DNA from 3 places in the Streptomyces sp. NPDC001443 genome. Region 3 is predicted to be linked to each of the others. Evidence: predicted binding sites of a transcription regulator. Region 3 holds the regulator's gene; each other region holds the start of a gene.
What was found. Region 3 encodes HrcA, which represses chaperone genes, less so after heat shock. Its sites were predicted from a motif close to TTNGCACTCNGNNNNNCNGAGTGCNAA; they were not measured.

Region 1 (7,216 bases), on a different contig from region 3:
TCAACGCGTGGCCGACCTCCTTGGCCGTGCCGACCGGGTCTGTCACGGCTTCCTCAGCTGCACTACCGACTGCGTCCAGCGCTTCACCCGCGCCCTTCTTTATGCCATCCCAGTGCTGAACTACCTTGGCACCCGCGTAGACGGCGCCGAACACGACGGTCGCTCCGATGGTGATGGGGTTAGGCGCGATGGTGGCAGCCGTCAGTGAGGCGTTGAACCCGGTTTCGGCGACGTCCGCGACATAGGAGGCACCCTTCTCCCGCGTGGAGAAATTGCCGTTGTCCCACGGCCACCCGTCGTGATACACGGTGTTGGCGCTGATAGCGGTTGAGGCGACGCCGCTCACAATACCGACGCCGCGGAAGGCGCCGGAGACCTTGCCGGTGACGGCCAAGCCCCTGACCACAGCCGCTCCACGCCCCAGTCCCTGGACGGCGCGCGCGTCGGTGTACGCATTGCCGGCGACCCTGAAGAGGTTGGCGCTGGCGGCCCTGGCGGCGACGCCGGCATGCGTGGTCCCTCCGAAGGCCGCCGCCAGCTCGTTGTTCCCACCGATGAATCGAACAACCGCATTCGGGCCCATATCCATGAATCTGGCGCCGGCCAGCCTGTTCCACCCCCTGCTGCTGGCCCAGGTCTGAAGTGTCGACATGCCAGGAAAGCTTCCCAACTGCTGGAAGCCCCGGCTCCTGTAGATGAAGCCGGCGAGTTTCGTGGGAAGCCACGAACCCGGAGCATTCAGCGATTTCAGCTCCGGATACCAAGCTCTGACGTTCCTGCCGAACCGCACCAGGTTCCTGTTGCCGGACCTTCTCAACAGGTTGTACACGCCGTCCTGGAAGGGTTGTGACCAGCCGCCCGCGCGCCACGCCGTGCGCAGTCGATTGCCGACCAGGACCCTTGTCAGGGTCGTCGCAATGAAGGTGCTTTGCGCAACTGTCTCGGTAAAACCTGTGTATTCCCGGCAGGCCCCGACGATCGCTTCGACGGTCTCCTTGTGCGGCGCGAGTCCGGGGATCTTCGTGAAGGCGGTCGCTTCAAGGCGTTCGATCCACGCGTCTATCGACTCGTCGTCGCCCCGACGCAACGACTCGGCAGCCGGGTCATCACTCGCGGCCACGGAGTTGGCCAGCAGCAACTGGTCCGGGGAGAACTCCTGACCCTTGCGCTTTCGAATGTCCTCGGCGGTGAAACCGGCCCAGTAGAGACCCGCCTCCGGATCACCGCTTTCCAGCCGGGCGAAGCCCGCCCGCTTGCGAAGGTCGGGCGCCGTGTCGGTCACCCAGTTCCGTAAGGGTTTGAGAGCCGTCAACTGGCTGGAGACGCCAAGCCTGGAGGCTCTGGTGAAAGCTTCATCGAGCTTGTCCTGAACACCTCCTCGCCCATCCAGAAGTTCGGCGAGTCGCTCCAGGTCGTCCGGGTTGGCGGTCCTCACGTTCTGTCCCCCTCAAACTCCTGGCTATAACTGACGGTATCGGGGAGGTTACCGGTCTTGCCAATGCGAAGTCTTCGGGGCAGGAGTGAACCGGGGTACGTGGGCTCGCCCAGTCACGCCGGGACAGGGGCCGACGCAAGTGGCCGCGGATGAACTGTGCAGACCCCTCCGGCAGCACTTCGCCCCGCCGCGAGATGTCGCGGCGGGGCGAAGTGGTCGGGCTTGAAGCCGTCGGCGTCAGTCCTGTCGGGTGGACGCCGACGGTGGGTCAGGGCCCGTCCGGGTCACCGGAGTGCGTCAGTGGGAGTGGCCGTGGCCGTGGCCTGCCTCGGCCGGCTCCTCTTCCTTCTTCTCGACGACCAGGGTCTCGGTCGTCAGCAGGAGGGAGGCGATGGAGGCGGCGTTCTCCAGGGCGGAGCGGGTGACCTTCACCGGGTCGATGACGCCGGCCTTGACCAGGTCGCCGTACTCACCGGTGGCGGCGTTGAAGCCCTGGCCCTTGTCGAGGTCGGCGACCTTGGAGGTGATGACGTAGCCCTCCAGGCCGGCGTTCTCGGCGATCCAGCGCAGCGGCTCGACGACCGCGCGGCGGACCACGGCGACACCGGTGGCCTCGTCGCCGGTCTTGTCGAGGTTGCCCTCGAGGACCTTGGCGGCGTGGACGAGCGCGGAGCCACCACCGGAGACGATGCCCTCCTCGACCGCGGCGCGGGTCGCGGAGATGGCGTCCTCCAGACGGTGCTTCTTCTCCTTCAGCTCCACCTCGGTGGCGGCGCCGACCTTGATCACGCACACGCCGCCGGCCAGCTTCGCGAGGCGCTCCTGGAGCTTCTCGCGGTCCCAGTCGGAGTCGGTGTTCTCGATCTCGGCCTTGATCTGGTTGACGCGACCGTGGACGTCCTCGGTCTTGCCGGCACCGTCGACGATCGTGGTGTCGTCCTTGGTGACGGTGACGCGGCGGGCCGAGCCCAGCACGTCGATGCCGGCCTGGTCGAGCTTGAGGCCGACCTCCTCGGAGATGACCGTGGCGCCGGTGAGGATCGCCATGTCCTCCAGCATCGCCTTGCGGCGGTCACCGAAGCCGGGCGCCTTGATGGCGACGGCGTTGAACGTGCCGCGGATCTTGTTGACGACCAGGGTCGACAGGGCCTCGCCCTCGACATCCTCGGCGATGATCAGCAGCGGCTTCGAGGAGTTGGTCTGGATGACCTTCTCCAGCAGCGGCAGCAGGTCCTGGATGGAGGAGATCTTGCCCTGGTTGATGAGGATGTAGGGGTCCTCCAGGACGGCCTCCATGCGCTCCTGGTCCGTCACGAAGTACGGCGACAGGTAACCCTTGTCGAAGGCCATGCCCTCGGTGAAGTCCAGCTCGAGACCGAAGGTGTTGGACTCCTCGACGGTGATGACACCGTCCTTGCCGACCTTGTCCATCGCCTCGGCGATGAGCTCGCCGACCTGCTGGTCCTGGGCGGACAGCGCGGCCACGGCGGCGATGTCGGACTTCTCGTCGATCGGGCGGGCCGAGGCGAGCAGGTCCTCGGAGACGGCCTTGACCGCGGCGTCGATGCCCTTCTTCAGGGAAGCCGGGGAAGCGCCGGCGGCGACGTTCTTCAGGCCCTCGCGCACGAGCGCCTGGGCGAGCACCGTGGCGGTGGTGGTGCCGTCACCCGCGACGTCGTTCGTCTTGGTGGCGACCTCCTTCACCAGCTGGGCGCCGAGGTTCTCGTACGGGTCGTCGAGCTCGACCTCGCGGGCGATGGTCACGCCGTCGTTGGTGATGGTCGGGGCGCCGAACTTCTTGTCGATGACGACGTTGCGGCCCTTGGGGCCGATCGTCACCTTGACCGTGTCGGCAAGCTTGTTGACGCCGCGCTCGAGGGCGCGACGGGCGTCCTCGTCGAACTTCAGGATCTTCGCCATGGGAGCGTTTGCCCTCTCGGAAATCTCGAGGTGAATCAGGGTGAACGACTGCGCCCCCGACGCCCGGCTGATTAATGGTCGCGGGGGCCAGGGGCGCAGTTCAAATACAAAGCGCTTCGCGAGGAAGCGAGGTGACTACTTCTCGATGATCGCGAGGACGTCGCGAGCCGAGAGGACGAGGTACTCCTCGCCGTTGTACTTCACCTCGGTGCCGCCGTACTTGCTGTACAGCACGATGTCGCCGGTCTTGACGTCGAGCGGAAGACGCTCGCCGTTCTCGAAGCGGCCCGGGCCCACGGCCAGGACGACGCCCTCCTGGGGCTTCTCCTTGGCAGTGTCCGGGATGACCAGGCCAGAGGCCGTGGTCTGCTCGGCGTCCAGCGGCTGGACCACAATGCGGTCCTCGAGCGGCTTGATGGCAACCTTGGAGCTGGTGGTCGTCACGATCCGACCTCCCCCTTCGGAGATCTCACGGGGTTAACTGTCTGAGGTGGCGACCAGGTGGATCCGTCGTCGCGGGTGCCGGACCTGCCCGTCGCGTGTTGGCACTCTCCAGGGAGGAGTGCCAGAGCCGAGACTATGACCGCGATTAGCACTCGGTCAAGCGGAGTGCCAATTGCGGACGGCGCGGCGTGATTTTTCGCGCCCGGCCGACGGCGATCCGGGGCTCGGCGGCGCGGGGTCCGGTGGGCGGTGCGCGCGGCCGGACTACAGGTAGTCGACTACAGGTAGTCCTCCAGCCGAGCCACCGTCAGTCCCTGTTCCTGGATCCGGCGCAGCAGGTGGGTGGTGCGCCTTCCGAGGCTCGGGGCCTGGGTCTCGTCCGGGCTGATGGCCACGATGTCGCCGGAGAGCAGCCGGTGCGGACCCCGGGCGTACCTCAGGCCGGCCGTGCCCATCGACACCCGCCACAGCACCACCGTCGAGATGCCGCACCCGGCGGCGGCCCGCAGGGTGGCGTGGTCGTACGTCCCGTAGGGCGGCCGGAACAGCCGCGGACGCAGGCCGAAGCGGGTCCTGAGCTTCTCCTGCTGCCCGCAGATCTCGGCACGCTGGCCGCGATAGGGCAGTCCGCGCAGGGAGGGGTGGTCGAGGGTGTGGTTCTGGATGCTCGCACCGACCGAGCGCAGCCGGGCGAAGTGGCCGTACCCCGGTCCGGCGACGCTGTCGGTGAGGAACATGCTGACCGGGAGCCGCAGTTCGCGGACCATGTCGACGAAGCGCGGGTCGCGTTCGGCGCCGTCGTCGTAGGTGAGGAAGACGACCCGGTCGTGGGTCCTGACCCGGTCGACCACCTCGGGCAGGCCCGGTGCGGTGGCGGTGAGCGGCCGGGCCGCCCGCCGGGGGGCCGGGGCCAGCGGGGCCGAGAGACCCCAGTGGCGGTACGCCTGCGGAGCGGCCGGGCCGTGCGGCCGTACCCGCTGCGCCGCCTTCTTGCCCAGCCGTTCGATCGGGTCGACGGACTGGGCGCAGCCGGTGAGCAGCAGCACCGCCGACGCCAGCACTCCCGCGGTCAGTGCCCGCAGCCTCACAGGTAGTCCTCCAGGCGGGCCACCGCGTACCCCTTGTCGGTCACCTTCTTCAGGAACCGGCGGATCATGTCGGGCATGGTGCCCCGCCAGTCGGAGCGGCCCCGGAAGTGGGTCAGGACGATGTCGCCGGGGTGCAGGTCCTGGTCCCACTCGCGGTACTCCCAGTGGTCGGCGAAGACCTCCTCGTCCCAGATCGGGGCGTACTTGATGCCGCAGGCCTTCGCGGCGACCAGGGTGTCCCGGTTGTAGTTGCCGTACGGCGGGCGGAAGACGGTCGGGCGCCTGCCGTACTGACGCTCGATCACGTCCTGCATGCCGCAGATCTCCTGCTTCTGCCGCTCGTACGACAACCCGGGGAGGTAGGGGTGGTGCAGGGTGTGGTTGTCGAGGACCACCCCGTTGCGCTGCATCTTCCTGAAGTAGCCGTAGTCGTCCTTGATCAGGTAGTCGCTGAGGAAGGCGGTGTACGGGATCTTCAGCTCGCTCATCATGCGCAGGAACGCCGGGTCCTTCTCGGCGCCGTCGTCGATGGTGAGGAAGAGGATTTTTTTCTTGGTGGGGATCGTGGTGAAGACCGGGGGCAGGTCCCGCTCCTCCTGGCCGTCGACCTCGAAACCGGCGCGCGCGGTGATCCGCGGCTTCCTCGCGGGTGGCGCCGGGGGCGTCAGCGGGACCGTGGCCGGACCCCAGCGCCGGGCCGCGGCCACCCGTGCCGCGTACTCGGCGCGCAACCGGCCCGCGTAGGCGTCGAGGGCGCGGGCCGGGGGTGCCTGGAGCCCCTGCTGTCCGGGGGCCGGGCGCACCTGGGCGGGCTCGCCGCCCCGGACACAGCCCGAGGCGACGGCGGCGACGGCGAGCACGGCGACACCGCCGCGGATCCGGGAGACCCGGCAGGCGCGGGAGACCCGGCAGGCGTGGGAGACCCGGCAGGCGCGGGAGCCCCGAGAGATCCGGGAGTTCTTCAAAGTCCAAACAAAACCATTTTTTTCAGCTTGTACGACTACTCGCATGATGTCGGATCCTCCCAGCCCACGACCGCCGACCGGGCCCGACACCGCCACCGGAGGCGCGCCGTCCACCGACTGGCCCACAATGAGCCGGTGAACGACCTGCACGCCCTCCTCACGCCCGAAGGCCGCGCCCTCCTCCACGAGGTCCGCGACACCGCCCCGGCCGACGAACTCGCCGTCGCCACCCGGCTCCGCCGCGAGCACCCCGCCGACCTGGTGTCGGCGGCGCTCGGCCAGGCACGCCTGCGGCAGCGGGCGGCGGCGAAGTTCGCGGCCGAGGACGCGCGGCGGATGTTCTTCACGCCCAACGGGGTGGAACAGTCCACCCGGGCGACGGTGGCCGGCTACCGCGCGCGGCGGTTCGCGGAACTCGGCGTGACCTCGGTCGCGGACCTGTGCTGCGGCATCGGCGGCGACGCGATCGCGCTCGCCCGCGCCGGCATCCGGGTCCTGGCCGTGGACCGCGACCCGGTGACGGCGGCCGTGGCGCGCGCGAACGCCGACGCGCTGGGGCTCGCCGACCTGATCGAGGTGCGGGAGGCGGACGTCACGGAGGTGGACGTGTCGTCGTACGACGCCGTCTTCGTGGACCCGGCGCGCCGGGGCGGACGCGGCCGCATCTTCGATCCGGAGGCGTACTCGCCGCCGCTGTCCTGGGCGGTGCGGACGGCCATGGCGGCCCCGCGCGCCGCGCTGAAGGTCGCGCCCGGCATTCCGCACGAGGCCGTGCCCGCCGAGGCGGAGGCCGAGTGGATCTCGGACGGCGGGGACGTGAAGGAGGCGGTGCTGTGGTTCGGGACGAGCCCGGGCGCGGTGCGCTCCACCCTGCTGCCCGGCCCGCGCACCCTGCTCTCCCGCGGTCTGCCCGACCCCGAAGTCCGTTCCGTCGGACGCTACTTGTACGAGCCCGACGGCGCCGTCATCCGTGCCCATCTGGTGGCCGAGGTGGCCGAGGAGGTCGGTGGCGGCCTCGTCGACGAGACGATCGCGTACGTGACGTCGGACGAACTGCGCCCGACGGAGTACGCCTCGGCGTACGAGATCACCGACCAGCTCCACTTCAGCGTCAAGCGGCTGAAGGCGCTGCTGCGGGAGCGGGAGGTCGGGGTGCTGACCGTCAAGAAGCGCGGGTCGGCGGTGGAACCGGAGGAACTGCGCCGCAAGGTCAAACCGCAGGGGCCGAACGCGGCGACGGTGTTCCTCACCCGGGTGGCGGGGGCGCCGACGATGCTGATCGGCCGTCCGGCCTAGGGCCTTCCCGGCGGTGCGCGGGCCGGCGGTCGGCTGCGGGGCCGTCGTGGCCGGTCGCGCAGTTCCCC
Region 2 (7,216 bases), on a different contig from region 3:
TTCTCGGACGGCAGCGCGTAGCCGCCGAGGTTCATGGTCATGTTGGCCAGGATCACTCCGGCGACGGCGCTGGACACCGAGGTGCCGATGGACCGCATCAGGGTGTTGAGGGCGTTCGCCGCGGCCGTGGCGGACGGGTCGACGGCGCCCATGATGAGCGCGGGCATCGCGCCGTAGGCGAAGCCGACACCGGCGCCGATGATGCAGGACACCAGGATCAGGTGCCAGACCTCGGACATCAGGACGATGTTCAGGCCGTACCCGGCGGCGACGATCACGGCGCCGATCATCAGGGTGACCTTCGGGCCCTTGGCCTTGGTGATGGCCGCGGACGCCGGGGCGAACACCATCATGACCAGGCCCTGCGGAGCCATGACCAGACCGGCGGTCATCATCGACTTGCCGAGGCCGTAACCGGTCTGGGTGGGCAGCTCGAGAAGCTGCGGCAGGACCAGCGCCATCGCGAACATCGAGAAACCGAAGGCGATCGAGGCGAGGTTGGTGAACAGGACCTGACGGCGGGCGGTGGTGCGCAGGTCCACCAGCGGGGTCGTGGTGCGCAGCTCGAAGAAGCCCCAGGCGACGAGGACCGCGACCGCGACGGCGAACAGGCCGAGCGTGGTGCCGCTGCCCCAGCCCCAGTCGCCGCCCTTGGAGACGGCGATCAGCAGGGAGACCAGACCGGCCGCCATACCGAGCGCGCCGAGGAAGTCGAAACGTCCGCCGGAGCGCACCGGGGACTCCGGCACCAGCGTCAGTACCAGCCCGAAGGCGACGACGCCGAGGGTCGCGGAGGTCCAGAACAGGACGTGCCAGCTGAAGTTGTCGGCGATGAAGGCCGCGGCGGGCAGGCCCAGGGCACCGCCGACGCCCAGTGAGGCGCTCATCAGGGCGATCGAGCCGGCCAGCTTCTCGGCCGGCAGTTCGTCGCGCATGATGCTGATGCCGAGCGGGATGACCGCGGCGGCCAGGCCCTGGAGGGCACGGCCGATGATCATCGGGACCAGCGAGTCGCTGAACGCGCAGACCACCGAGCCGGAGACCAGCAGCACGATGCTGACCAGCAGCAGCTTGCGCTTGCCGAACATGTCGCCGAGCCGGCCGGCGACGGGCGTGGCCACGGCCGCGGCGAGCAGGGTGGCGGTGACCGCCCAGGCCGCGTCGGACGCGGAGGCGTTCAGGTACTTCGGCAGCTCGGGGACGATCGGGATGACCAGGGTCTGCATCAGCGAGACGACGATTCCGGCGAAGGCCAGGACCGCCACCACTGCGTTCGACCTCGGCGGGGCGGTTCCCCCGGCGGCTGCGGGCCGGACAGGAGCGTCGGACATGAAGAGGCCTCCGTGGGAATGGGACGCGCGGGCACGCCAATGTGCTTGACTCAGGCAACCTTAAGTCGATTGATTGACTTAAGCAAGCGAAAACTTGCACGCCCGCCCCCCGGGGCGCCCGAGCCCCGGGGCTGCGCCGGGGCCTATCGCAGGTCCGGGGGCCCGTACCGGGCGAGCACCTCGCGGGTGCGTTCCTCGTCGAGTTCGTAGACGGTCTCGTGGGCCCGCGGGTCGCGCGCGTGGAAGGTGTGGAACATCGGCCCCGCCGTCCCGCCGAGCTCCACCAGCGAGGCGGACGCGCCGCGTACCGCGCGCTCGGTGCCCGGCCGGGTCGTCAGGTCGACGCGGTTGACCACGCCTGGCGTGACCCACACCGGCACGCCCGCCAGGAAGCCGGACAGCTGGAGATGGAAGTGTCCGGCGAGCACGACCCGTACGTCCGTCCCGCGGATCGCGTCGGCCAGGGCGTCCGCGTCGAGCAGGCCGAAGGCCCGCTGGGTCGGCACGTCCAGACAGATCGGCGGATGGTGCAGCGCGAGGACGGTGCCGTGCCGCGCGGGCGTGGCCAGCACCTCGCGCAGCCAGGCGAGCTGGGTCTCCCCCAGCCGCCCGTAGACCTCGCCGGGCACCAGCGAGTCCAGCGTCACGAAGCGGTGGCCGGCCACCTCGCCGACGGCGGCCCGTTCGGCCCCCGGCAGGACGGCGGCGGCCCGGTCCGTGCCGTCCGGTCCCAGGTGCCCGCTGCCCAGCACCTTCGCGAAGGCCTGGCGCTCGTCGTGGTTGCCGGTGGTGAAGAAGACCGGGGCGCCCCAGGTCCGCGCGAACGCGCCCACGGCCTCCCGTACGGTCGTGTACGCCTCCACCGCCCCGTCGTTCGCCAGGTCGCCGGTGACGACGACCGCGTCGATGTCACGCTGACCGGCCAGCTCGGCCAGCATCAGCCGCAGGGACCCGGTGGCGTCGACGCCGTGCCGGTTGGGCTCGTCCGTCCGCTCCAGATGGGTGTCGGACAGATGCAGGATCCTCATCCGCCGCACGCTAACGGGAGTCGGGGCCCGCGGCCAGAGGGCGTCCGCGGGCCCCGACGGTTCAGCTGAGGGTCTTCAGGGCGGCCGCGTCGTACGGCTTCAGCTCGTCGAAGCGGTCGGCCAGCACCTTCGCCGCCCACTGCGGGTCCTGGAGCAGCGCGCGGCCGACGGCCACCAGGTCGAACTCGTCGCGCTCGAAGCGGTCGAGGAGGTTGTCGATGCCGAGCACCGGGGAACCCTCGCCGACGAACGCGTTGATGAAGTCGCCGTCGAGGCCGACCGAACCGACGGTGATGGCGGGCCTGCCGGTGAGCTTCTTGGTCCAGCCGGCCAGGTTGAGGTCGGAGCCGTCGAACTCCGGGAGCCAGTAGCGGCGGGTGGAGGCGTGGAAGGCGTCGACACCGGCCGCGGCGAGCGGGGCCAGCAGCGCCTCCAGCTCCTGCGGGGTCTCGGCGAGCCGGGCGTCGTACTGCTGCTGCTTCCACTGCGAGTAGCGGAAGATGACGGGGAACCGGGGCGAGACGGCCGCGCGCACCGCGGCGACGATCTCCGCGGCGAACTTCGTCCGGGCCACCGGGTCGCCGCCGTAGGCGTCGGTGCGGCGGTTGGTGCCCGCCCACAGGAACTGGTCGATCAGATAGCCGTGGGCGCCGTGCAGTTCGACCCCGTCGAAGCCGATGCGCTCGGCCTCGGCCGCCGCCTTCGCGAACGCCTCGACGACGTCGTCCAGGTCCTGCTGGGTCATGGCCCGTCCGGTGACCTCGGCGCCCTCCTTGTAGAGGCCGGAGGGGCCGACCGGCGGGGCGTCCGCGAACGGCGGCTGGCCCGGGCGGCGCACCATGCCGATGTGCCACAGCTGCGGCACGATCGTCCCGCCCGCCGCGTGCACGGCCTCGGTGACCTTCGACCAGCCCGCGAGCTGCTCCTCGCCGTGGAACCGCGGTACCCGGTCGCTGTAACCGGCCGAGTCGTGGCCGACGTACGTCCCCTCGGTGACGATCAGGCCGACGCCCGCGGCGGCGCGGCGGGCGTAGTACGACACCACGTCCTCGCCCGGGACCCCTCCCGGGGAGAACTCGCGCGTCATCGGCGCCATCACGATGCGGTTGGGGACGGTGAGGCCGTTGATGTCGACGGGCCGGGACAGGATCTCGGCCGCACGGGAGACTGCGGACTCGGTGACGCTCACGTGGGGGGCTCCTCGCGAAGTGACGATAGACCGGACGGTATGTGCATACGCATATAACGCGTGCCTACCTCAACGGCACCGCGCCCCCGACGCATTCCGGCCACCGTCACCGTGTTCTGTGATCCCGGACACGCACCGGACGCCGGTCCGCCGCAGCGCGGGCGGGGACGCGGGCCCGGACCGGCCGGACCGGGAAATGCCCGAGGGCGGTACCCCCCGTCGTCGGGAGGTACCGCCCTCGGTAAGGACGTGGATCAACCAGAGGTCGATCAGAAGTCCATGTCACCGCCCGGCATGCCGCCGCCGGCCGGGGCCGCGGCCTTCTCCGGCTTGTCGGCGATGACGGCCTCGGTGGTGAGGAACAGCGCGGCGATGGAGGCGGCGTTCTGCAGGGCAGAGCGGGTCACCTTCGCCGGGTCGATGATGCCTTCGGCGATCATGTCGACGTACTCACCGGTGGCCGCGTTCAGACCCCAGCCCACGGTCAGGTTGCGGACCTTCTCGACCACGACGCCGCCCTCGAGACCACCGTTGACGGCGATCTGCTTCAGCGGGGCCTCCAGGGCGAGCTTCACGGCGTTGGCGCCGGTCGCCTCGTCACCCGAGAGCTCGAGCTTCTCGAACACCGCGGAGGCCTGGAGCAGGGCCACGCCACCACCGGCGACGATGCCCTCCTCGACGGCCGCCTTCGCGTTGCGGACGGCGTCCTCGATGCGGTGCTTGCGCTCCTTGAGCTCGACCTCGGTGGCGGCACCGGCCTTGATGACGGCCACGCCGCCGGCCAGCTTCGCCAGGCGCTCCTGGAGCTTCTCGCGGTCGTAGTCCGAGTCCGAGTTCTCGATCTCGGCGCGGATCTGGTTGACCCGGCCCTGGACCTGGTCGGCGGAGCCGGCCCCGTCCACGATCGTGGTCTCGTCCTTGGTGATGACGACCTTGCGGGCGCGGCCCAGGAGGTCCAGGGTCGCGTTCTCCAGCTTGAGGCCGACCTCCTCGGAGATCACCTCGCCGCCGGTGAGGATGGCGATGTCGTTCAGCATCGCCTTGCGGCGGTCACCGAAGCCCGGGGCCTTGACGGCGACGGACTTGAAGGTGCCACGGATCTTGTTGACGACCAGGGTCGACAGGGCCTCGCCCTCGACGTCCTCGGCGATGATCAGCAGCGGCTTGCCCGACTGCATGACCTTCTCCAGGAGCGGGAGCAGGTCCTTGACGGAACCGATCTTGGAGTTGGCGATCAGGATGTACGGGTCGTCGAGCGACGCCTCCATCCGCTCCATGTCGGTGGCGAAGTACGCCGAGATGTAGCCCTTGTCGAAGCGCATACCCTCGGTGAGCTCCAGCTCCAGACCGAAGGTCTGGGACTCCTCGACGGTGATGACGCCTTCCTTGCCGACCTTGTCCATCGCCTCGGCGATGAGCTCGCCGATCTGGGTGTCGGCGGCGGAGATGGAGGCCGTGGAAGCGATCTGCTCCTTGGTCTCGACATCCTTCGCCTGCTCGAGCAGGGCGCCGGAGACAGCCTCGACGGCCTTCTCGATGCCGCGCTTGAGGGCCATCGGGTTGGCACCCGCGGCCACGTTGCGCAGACCCTCGCGGACGAGCGCCTGGGCGAGGACGGTCGCGGTGGTCGTACCGTCGCCGGCGACGTCGTCCGTCTTCTTGGCGACTTCCTTGACCAGCTCGGCGCCGATCTTCTCGTACGGGTCCTCGAGCTCGATCTCCTTGGCGATGGAGACACCATCGTTGGTGATCGTGGGGGCGCCCCACTTCTTCTCGAGGACGACGTTGCGGCCCTTGGGGCCGAGCGTCACCTTCACGGCGTCCGCGAGCTGGTTCATGCCGCGCTCGAGGCCGCGCCGTGCCTCCTCGTCGAACGCGATGATCTTGGCCATGTGAAGTGGTCCTCCCGGACTGGGGTGGATTGCTCCGGACCGCGCTGGCGCCCGCGACGGACGGCTCGCACGCCTCGTGGTTCCTTGCCCCACTTGGCCTGCGGGCCTCACCGACCCGGTCCTCGTTGTCACTCTCACCTTCAGAGTGCTAACGCAATGATTAGCACTCGCCCCTGCCGAGTGCAAGCGCCTCCGGCCGACGAGTGCGAGCGCCCCGGGTGATCCGCGGGTCCCGCGCGGCGGTGCCCGGACAGGCCGAAGGGCTCGCATCCCGGGGGATGCGAGCCCTTCGACGAAAGAACAGAAGAACGTCGCTGCAATAAGTCGGCGCGTGCTTCAGCCGGTCGCCAGGCGGACCATGTCCGCCTGCGGCCCCTTCTGACCCTGCGAGATCTCGAAATCGACCCGCTGGCCCTCTTCCAGGGTGCGGTACCCGTCCATCTGGATCGCGCTGTAGTGGACGAACACGTCCGCACCACCGTCGACCGCGATGAAGCCGTACCCCTTCTCCGCGTTGAACCACTTGACGGTGCCCTGAGCCATGCCTAACTCCCCTATTACTGGCCCTTGCACAGATCCACACTTCGCGGATCCGGGTCAGACCTCACCCCCCATGGGACGGGGGCGTGCGCCGGAACGCGTCGACCGCGGCTGAATGTATCTGTCCAACTGCCGTCTGCAACAGGTCAATCGGACGAGAAATCCGGGCACGACGGGCTCACGGAACATGTGCAATTCGCCTTGTTCCAGGGCAACTTGGGCCAGGCATTGGGAACGAAAGGCGCAAAACACCTGCCCACTTTGGCTACTTCTCGTCGTCCGTACGGCAGGTGGTGAAGGTCGCAAACCCCGGAATCGGGAGCGGGTTCCCCAACTCTACCGCGCTCAATCACACAGAATTGCCCCCTCCGCTTCTCTCGCGGAGGGGGCAATTCGATGAACACTCGGTAACCGAGGTTACCGAAGGTAATGATCAGCCTCCGGCGACCGCCGGAATGATGGAGACGCCCGCGCCGTCCGGGGTCGCCGTCTCGAGGCCCTGCTCGAAGCGGACGTCGTCGTCGTTCACGTACACGTTGACGAACCGGCGCAGCTTGCCCTGGTCGTCCAGGACGCGGGCCGCGATGCCGGTGTGGTTCTTCTCCAGGTCGGAGATGACCTCGGCGAGGGTCGCGCCCTCGGCGCTCACCTCCGCGGCGCCGCCGGTGTAGGTGCGCAGGATGGTGGGGATGCGGACGTTGACGCTCATGATGCGAGGCCAGCCTCTCGGAAGGAGTCCAGGTTCGGGCGGATGGTCGCGGTCAGACCGGTGCCGGCCACCGCGTCGAGGGTCTTCAGGCCGTCACCGGTGTTCAGCACGACGGTCGTCAGGCTCGGGTCGAGCAGGCCGTTCTCGATGAGCTTGCGGGTCACGCCCACCGTCACCCCGCCCGCCGTCTCGGCGAAGATCCCCTCGGTCCGCGCCAGCAGCTTGATCGCGTCCACGATCTGCTCGTCCGTCACGTCCTCCACGGCACCGCCGGTGCGGCGCGCGATGTCGAGGACGTACGGCCCGTCGGCCGGGTTGCCGATGGCGAGGGACTTGGCGATGGTGTCCGGCTTCTGGGGGCGTACGACGTCGTGGCCGGCCTTGTAGGCCACGGACACCGGCGAGCAGCCCTCCGCCTGGGCGCCGAAGATCTTGTACGGCCGGTCCTCGACCAGGCCGAGCTTGATCAGCTCCTGGAGTCCCTTGTCGATCTTCGTGAGCTGGGAGCCCGAGGCGATCGGGACGAC
Region 3 (7,216 bases):
GCCGCACGAGCGTCACCACCCGGCCCTCCAGCAGGAACCCCCGAGGCTCCAGCGGGAACACCCGGTGCCTGCCGAAGCGGTCCTCCAGCGTCACCGTGCCCGCCTCGCAGCCGATCACCGCCCCGCAGAAGCCCGTCCCGGGCTCCTCGACCACCAGACCGGGCTCGGCGGGCACCTCCGGCGCCGGCGTCGGCTTCTTCCACGGCGGGGTCAGGTCGGGTGAGTACTGGCGCATTCGGACGACGATAGGAGAAGCCGTCGGACAGGGCTCACGACACGCCGAAGCGCTTTGCGAGCGCGTCCCGCTGCGCACGGACGAAGGCCGCGTCCACCACCGCCCCGTGACCGGGCACGTACCGCGCGTCCTCGCCGCCCAGCTCCAGCAGCCGGTCCAGGGCCGCGGGCCAGCGCGACGGCACGGCGTCGTCTCCCGCCTGCGGCTCGCCGGACTCCTCGACCAGATCGCCGCAGAACACCACTGTCGGATCGCCCGGCACCACCACCGCGAGGTCCCGGGCGGTGTGTCCCGGGCCCACCTCGGCCAGCAGGACCCGCAGGCTGCCGCCCAGCGGCAGCTGCCGGGTGCCCCATACGGGGTGGTGCGGGTGCGTCAGCGCGTCGGCGGCCTCCTGCGCGGCCCGGGGGTCGAGGCCGTTGCGCACCGCGTCCGCGCGCATCGCCTCGCGCTCCGCCATGAAGGAGGCGCTCCACGGGACGGCCCCCGCGTCGGGTCCCGCCGGGCCCGCCGCCCCCAGTACGATCGCGTCCGCGAACACCGCCGCCCCGAAGGCGTGGTCGAAGTGCGGGTGGGTGAGTGCGAGAAAACCCACACGGCCGCCCGCGAGGGCCTCCGCCTGCTCGCGCAACCGGGCGCCCTCGGCGAGGCTCGACCCGGCGTCGACCAACAGTGCGCCCCCCTCCCCCAGGACCAGCCCCACCGTGCAGTCCCACACCGGCAGCCGGCACCGCCCGACCCCCTCGGCCAGCCGTTCCCACCCCAGCTCTTCCCAAGTCACCGTCATGCCGCGACGCTAATGGTGGAAGCCGCCCCGGTGCGACGTCGCAGGCCCAGCCTTGCCCGGGGTGTACCCCACGGCCGTACACTGACCCGGGGACCGTTGGCACTCGCGCGCGCAGAGTGCCAGGCGGCAGGCATCAGGGGACGACATTCTGGAGGTGTGCGCGAGATGCTGAGCGAACGCAGGCTTCAGGTGCTGCGCGCGATCGTCCAGGACTACGTCGGCACCGAGGAGCCGGTGGGCTCCAAGGCCCTCACCGAGCGGCACAACCTCGGCGTGTCCCCGGCGACGGTGCGCAACGACATGGCGGCCCTGGAGGACGAGGGGTTCATCGCCCAACCGCACACCAGTGCGGGGCGGATCCCCACCGACAAGGGCTACCGGCTGTTCGTCGACAAGCTCGCGGGCGTCAAACCGATGACGGCGCCCGAGCGGCGCGCGATCCAGAACTTCCTCGACGGGGCCGTGGACCTCGACGACGTGGTGGCCCGTACCGTACGGCTGCTCGCGCAGCTGACCCGGCAGGTCGCCGTCGTGCAGTACCCGTCGCTGACCCGGTCGACCGTGCGGCACGTGGAACTGCTGTCGCTGGCGCCCGCGCGGGTGATGCTGGTGCTGATCACCGACACCGGCCGGGTCGAGCAGCGCGTGGTCGACTGCGCGGCGCCGTTCGGCGAGACCTCCCTGGCGGATCTGCGGGCGCGGCTGAACAGCCGGGTCGCGGGCCGCCGGTTCGCGGACGTGCCGCGGCTCGTGGAGGATCTGCCGGACGCGTTCGAGGCGGACGACCGCGGTACGGTCTCGACGGTGCTCTCCACCCTGCTGGAGACGCTCGTCGAGGAGAACGAGGAGCGGCTGATGATCGGCGGCACCGCCAATCTGACCCGCTTCGGACATGACTTCCCTCTCACGATCCGCCCGGTCCTCGAGGCGCTGGAGGAGCACGTCGTGCTTCTCAAGTTGCTTGGTGAGGCCGGTGATTCGGGCATGACGGTGCGGATCGGTCATGAGAACGCCTATGAGGGACTCAACTCCACTTCGGTGGTCTCGGTCGGCTACGGTTCGGGCAACGAGGCGGTCGCCAAGCTCGGCGTGGTCGGACCGACTCGCATGGATTACCCGGGAACGATGGGAGCGGTACGCGCAGTGGCACGGTACGTCGGACAGATCCTGGCGGAGTCCTGAGTGGCCACGGACTACTACGCCGTTCTCGGCGTGCGCCGCGACGCGTCGCAGGAAGAGATCAAGAAGGCCTTCCGGCGGCTCGCGCGCGAGCTGCATCCGGATGTGAACCCCGATCCGAAGACCCAGGAGCGGTTCAAGGAGATCAACGCCGCTTACGAGGTGTTGTCGGACCCGCAGAAGAAGCAGGTCTACGACCTCGGCGGCGACCCGCTCTCCCAGTCCGGCGGCGCCGGCGCGGCGGGCGGCTTCGGGGCGGGCGGCTTCGGCAACTTCTCCGACATCATGGACGCGTTCTTCGGCACGGCGTCGCAGCGCGGACCGCGCTCGCGCACCCGCCGGGGCCAGGACGCCATGATCCGGCTGGAGATCGAGCTGGACGAGGCGGCCTTCGGCACCACGAAGGACATCCAGGTCGACACGGCGATCGTCTGCGCCACCTGCAACGGTGAGGGCGCGGCGCCGGGCACGACCCCGCAGACCTGCGACATGTGCCGCGGTCGCGGTGAGGTCTCGCAGGTCACGCGGTCCTTCCTCGGCCAGGTCATGACGTCCCGGCCCTGCCCCCAGTGCCAGGGCTTCGGAACCGTCGTGCTCAACCCGTGCCACGAGTGCGCGGGCGACGGCCGGGTGCGCTCCCGCCGGACGCTGACGGTGAAGATCCCGGCCGGTGTCGACAACGGCACGCGGATCCAGCTGGCCGGCGAGGGCGAGGTCGGTCCCGGTGGCGGTCCGGCCGGTGACCTCTACGTCGAGATCCACGAGCTGCCGCACTCCACCTTCCAGCGGCGCGGCGACGACCTGCACTGCACGGTCACGATCCCGATGACGGCGGCGGCCCTCGGCACGAAGGTGCCGCTGGAGACGCTGGACGGCATGGAGGAGGTCGACATCCGGCCCGGCACCCAGTCCGGCCAGTCGATCCCGCTGCACGGCCGTGGCGTCACCCACCTGCGCGGCGGCGGCCGGGGCGACCTCATCGTCCATGTCGAGGTCCAGACCCCGAACAAGCTCGACCCCGAGCAGGAGCGCCTGCTGCGCGAACTGGCCAAGCTGCGCGGCGAGGAGCGTCCGCAGGGGCAGTTCCAGCCGGGACAGCAGGGGCTGTTCTCGCGGCTGAAGGACGCGTTCAACGGCCGCTGAGCCGAGCGGACGAGGACATGAAGGGCCCGGGGCAGCCGCCTGCGGGCCCTTCGTCCGTGCCGCACGTCCGCTCCCGGCCACGGCCCGTACCGCACGTCCACTCCCGTGCGCGGCCCGGTCGCGGCCCGCGCGCAGCCCGCGGACGGCCCGATTCGGACTTGTTCGGGGGACGTGACAACATGCCGACATGTCCTCCGCACTGACCGATCTCTGCGTGCATCCGATCGTGCAGGCCCCCATGGCGGGCGGTGTCTCCGTGCCGAAGCTCGCCGCCGCCGTCTGCGAGGCGGGCGGTCTCGGCTTCCTGGCCGCCGGGTACAAGACGGCCGACGGCATGTACCAGGAGATCAAACAGCTGCGGAGCCTGACGGCCCGCCCCTTCGGCGTGAACGTGTTCATGCCGCAGCCGGAGTATGCGGAGACCGGCGCCGTCGAGGTGTACGCGCACCAGCTGGCCGGCGAGGCCGCCTGGTACCACGCGGAGCTCGGCGACCCGGACAGCGGGCGCGACGACGGCTACGACGCCAAGCTCGCGGTACTGCTGGCGAACCCGGTGCCCGTGGTGTCGTTCCACTTCGGGGTGCCGGACCGGGACACGCTGGAAGCCCTGCGCCGGGCCGGCACCCGCACGATGGTCACCGCGACCACCGTCGAGGAGGCCCTCGCCGTGGAACGGGCGGGCGCCGACGCGGTGATCGTGCAGGGCGTGGAGGCGGGCGGCCACCAGGGCACCCACCGCGACCTCCAGGAGAACGACGGCTGCGGCATCGGTCTGCTCGCCCTGCTCGCGCAGGTCCGCGAGAGCGTGAACCTGCCGTTGGTGGCCGCCGGCGGCATCATGCGCGGCAGCCAGATCGCCGCCGTGCTGGCGGCCGGCGCCTCGGCGGCCCAGCTCGGCACGGCCTTCCTGGCCACCGCCGAGTCCGGCGCGCACTCCGTGTACAAGCGGGCCCTCACCGATCCGCTGTTCGTCCGCACCGAGCTGACCCGCGCGTTCTCCGGGCGGCCGGCCCGCGGACTCGTCAACCGCTTCCTGCGCGAGCACGGGCCGTACGCGCCCGCCGCGTATCCCGAGGTCCACCACCTCACCGCGCCGCTGCGCAAGGCCGCCGCCCAGGCCGCCGACGCGCAGGGCATGGGGCTGTGGGCGGGCCAGGGCCACCGGATGGCCCGCGAGCTGCCCGCCGGGCGGCTGGTCGAGGTGCTGTGCGCCGAACTGGACGCGGCCCGGGCCGCCTTCTCGCAGGGTGGTGAGGTCCGATGACCGCTCCGGTCTTCGTCGTCGAGGACGTCCGCGCCGACGGCGCCGGACAGTACGTCCTCGACGGACCCGAGGGACGCCACGCGGTGTCCGTGAAGCGGCTTCGGGCGGGCGAGACGGTCGTCCTCACCGACGGCGCCGGACGCTGGGCCGAGGGCGAGGTGGCCGCCGCCGAGGGGAAGGACCGGCTGGTCGTCGACCTGCGCGAGGTGCACGAGGAGCCGGCGCCCACCCCCCGCATCACCGTCGTGCAGGCACTGCCCAAGGGCGACCGGGGCGAGGTCGCCGTCGAGACCATGACCGAGGTCGGCGTCGACGCGATCGTGCCGTGGGCGGCCTCCCGCTGCATCACCCAGTGGAAGGGCGAGCGCGGACTGAAGGCGCTCGCCAAGTGGCGGGCCACCGCCCGCGAGGCCGGCAAGCAGTCCCGGCGGGTGCGCTTCCCCGAGGTCGCGGACGCGGCGACGACCCGGCAGCTCGGCGCGCTGCTGGCGGCCGCCGACTTCGCCGCCGTGCTCCACGAGAGCGGCGACGCGCCGCTGGCCGCCGCCGAACTGCCCACCGAGGGCGAGATCGTGCTCGTCGTCGGCCCGGAAGGCGGGGTCTCCCCCGAGGAGTTGGCCCTGTTCGAGCAGGCCGGGGCGCGCCCCTACCGGCTCGGCCCCAGCGTGCTGCGCACCTCGACCGCGGGCACCGCGGCCGCGGCCCTGCTGCTCGGCCGCACCGGACGCTGGTCCTGACCGCGAGGAGGACACCGTGGAACTCGCCCAGGTACGGCCGCTCGTCACCGACTTCGCCGCCTGCTGCCGGTTCCACGCCGACGTCCTCGGCCCTGGACCGCGGTCGGGGGCGACGCGGGGGCCGTAGGAGCGGCTGTTGTCGCGCGACCGACCCGGTTCCCGCGCGCTCCCCGCGCGCCCTGCGCGGTGACCCCGGTACGCCCCCTTCGCGGCCCCCGCAGGCCCCATCGTGACCGTATGAGGTCTACCGTCCCACGCCCAGGAGTGGCACGCTGCCGTCCATGGGGGCATTGAGGTGGATTTGGGACCGCCCGCGCCGGACGCGGGCGATGGCCGTGGCGTGGTGCGCGGTGGTCGTCGGCGCGGGCGCCGTGGCGTGCGATCCGGGCGGGCTGAGTTCCGCCTCGGTGGCGTACACCACCGACCAGACCGCGACGAAGGAACTCCAGCGGCAGAAGGTCGACGTGCGCTGGCTCACCTGCACGGCCGCGTTCGGCGACAAGGGCGGCAAGGCGGCCACGGCGAGCGTGAGCGCCGTCGCCACCGTCGACTGCCAGGGCAGGACGGACGACGGCCGGGACATCACCGTCACCGGGAAGGTCACCCGGGCCGTGGACGGCGCCTGTGTGCGCGGCGACCTCACCGCCAAGGTCGGTGGCAAGGTGCGGTTCCACGTGAGCGGCCTCGGCGACTGCAACGCCACCCCCTCACCCGTCGGCGGCGGTTCCGGCCCGGGCTCCGGCGGACAGCGCGGCGGGCCGACCGCCACCGTGACCGTCACCAGGACCATCTGGTGTGTCGACGATCCGGCGTGCCGGCCCGTCGAGGGCAAGTGAACGTCCCTCTGTTCCCGCGCGCCCCTCGCTGCATAGGGTGACCGCGTGACCCAGCCTGCTGCCTCCGCCCCCATGTCGGCGTACCTCCGATTTCCGCACCTGCACGGCGAGTTGGTGGCCTTCACGGCCGAGGACGACGTATGGCTCGCGCCCCTGGACGGCGGTCGGGCCTGGCGGGTCAGCGCCGACAACATGCCCGTGACGATGCCGCGCGTCTCGCCCGACGGCACCACCGTCGCCTGGACCTCCACCCGCGACGGAGCCCCCGAGGTGCACATCGCCCCGGTCGACGGCGGCCCCACCGAACGGCTGACGTACTGGGGCAGCGCCACGACCAGGGTGCGCGGCTGGACCCCGGACGGCCGGGTCCTCGCCCTCACCACCCAGGGCCAGGCCAGTCCGCGCCGCACCTGGGCGCGCGCCGTCCCGCTGGACGGCGGACCGGCCGCCGTACTGCCGTACGGGCCCGTCGGGGACGTGGCGTACGGGCCGCACACCGTGCTGCTGTCCGCGCCGATGGGCCGTGAGGCCGCCTGGTGGAAGCGCTACCGCGGCGGCACGGCGGGCAAGTTGTGGATCGACCGTGAGGACGACGGCGAGTTCACCCGGCTGCACGAGGACCTGGACGGCAACCTGGAGTTCCCGGTGTGGGTGGGGGAGCGGATCGCGTTCCTCTCCGACCACGAGGGCACCGGCGCGCTGTACTCCTCCCTCGCCGACGGCTCCGACCTGCGCCGGCACACTCCCCTCGGCGGCTTCTACGCCCGGCACGCGGCGAGCGACGGCCGCCGGGTCGTGTACGCCTCCGCCGGTGAACTCTGGCTGCTCGACGACCTCGACGGCGCCGAGCCGCGCCGCCTCGACGTCCGCCTCGGCGGGCAGCGCACCGACCGGCGGCCCTACCCGGTGCACGCCGGCCGCTGGTTCGACTCCGCCTCCCCCGACCACACCGGGCGCGGCAGCGCGGTCGCCGTGCGCGGCGCCGTGCACTGGGTCACCCACCGGGCGGGACCGGCCCGCGCGCTGGCCGCCCGG

Region 1: the regulator HrcA is predicted to act here: its motif matches at 3,945-3,971, upstream of groES (co-chaperone GroES).
Region 2: the regulator HrcA is predicted to act here: its motif matches at 5,601-5,627, upstream of groL (chaperonin GroEL).

The regions. Positions count from the first base shown of each region.
Region 1 covers NZ_JBSFIA010000008.1:109,503-116,718, forward strand. The annotation lists gene ACWC24_RS11865 (PE-PGRS family protein) at 1-1,435, opposite strand, end outside; gene groL (chaperonin GroEL) at 1,733-3,355, opposite strand; gene groES (co-chaperone GroES) at 3,491-3,799, opposite strand; gene ACWC24_RS11880 (polysaccharide deacetylase family protein) at 4,078-4,887, opposite strand; gene ACWC24_RS11885 (polysaccharide deacetylase family protein) at 4,884-5,765, opposite strand; gene ACWC24_RS11890 (class I SAM-dependent methyltransferase) at 5,988-7,148, shown strand.
Region 2 covers NZ_JBSFIA010000007.1:114,968-122,183, forward strand. The annotation lists gene ACWC24_RS10800 (MFS transporter) at 1-1,331, opposite strand, end outside; gene ACWC24_RS10805 (metallophosphoesterase family protein) at 1,475-2,359, opposite strand; gene ACWC24_RS10810 (NADH:flavin oxidoreductase) at 2,421-3,548, opposite strand; gene groL (chaperonin GroEL) at 3,818-5,440, opposite strand; gene ACWC24_RS10820 (cold-shock protein) at 5,777-5,983, opposite strand; gene ACWC24_RS10825 (MoaD/ThiS family protein) at 6,414-6,689, opposite strand; gene thrC (threonine synthase) at 6,686-7,216, opposite strand, start outside.
Region 3 covers NZ_JBSFIA010000001.1:436,148-443,363, forward strand. The annotation lists gene ACWC24_RS01820 (DUF3097 domain-containing protein) at 1-235, opposite strand, end outside; gene ACWC24_RS01825 (MBL fold metallo-hydrolase) at 270-1,022, opposite strand; gene hrcA (heat-inducible transcriptional repressor HrcA) at 1,188-2,204, shown strand; gene dnaJ (molecular chaperone DnaJ) at 2,205-3,344, shown strand; gene ACWC24_RS01840 (nitronate monooxygenase) at 3,532-4,608, shown strand; gene ACWC24_RS01845 (16S rRNA (uracil(1498)-N(3))-methyltransferase) at 4,605-5,345, shown strand; partial or broken gene ACWC24_RS01850 (VOC family protein) at 5,362-5,469, shown strand; gene ACWC24_RS01855 (hypothetical protein) at 5,627-6,181, shown strand; gene ACWC24_RS01860 (S41 family peptidase) at 6,254-7,216, shown strand, end outside.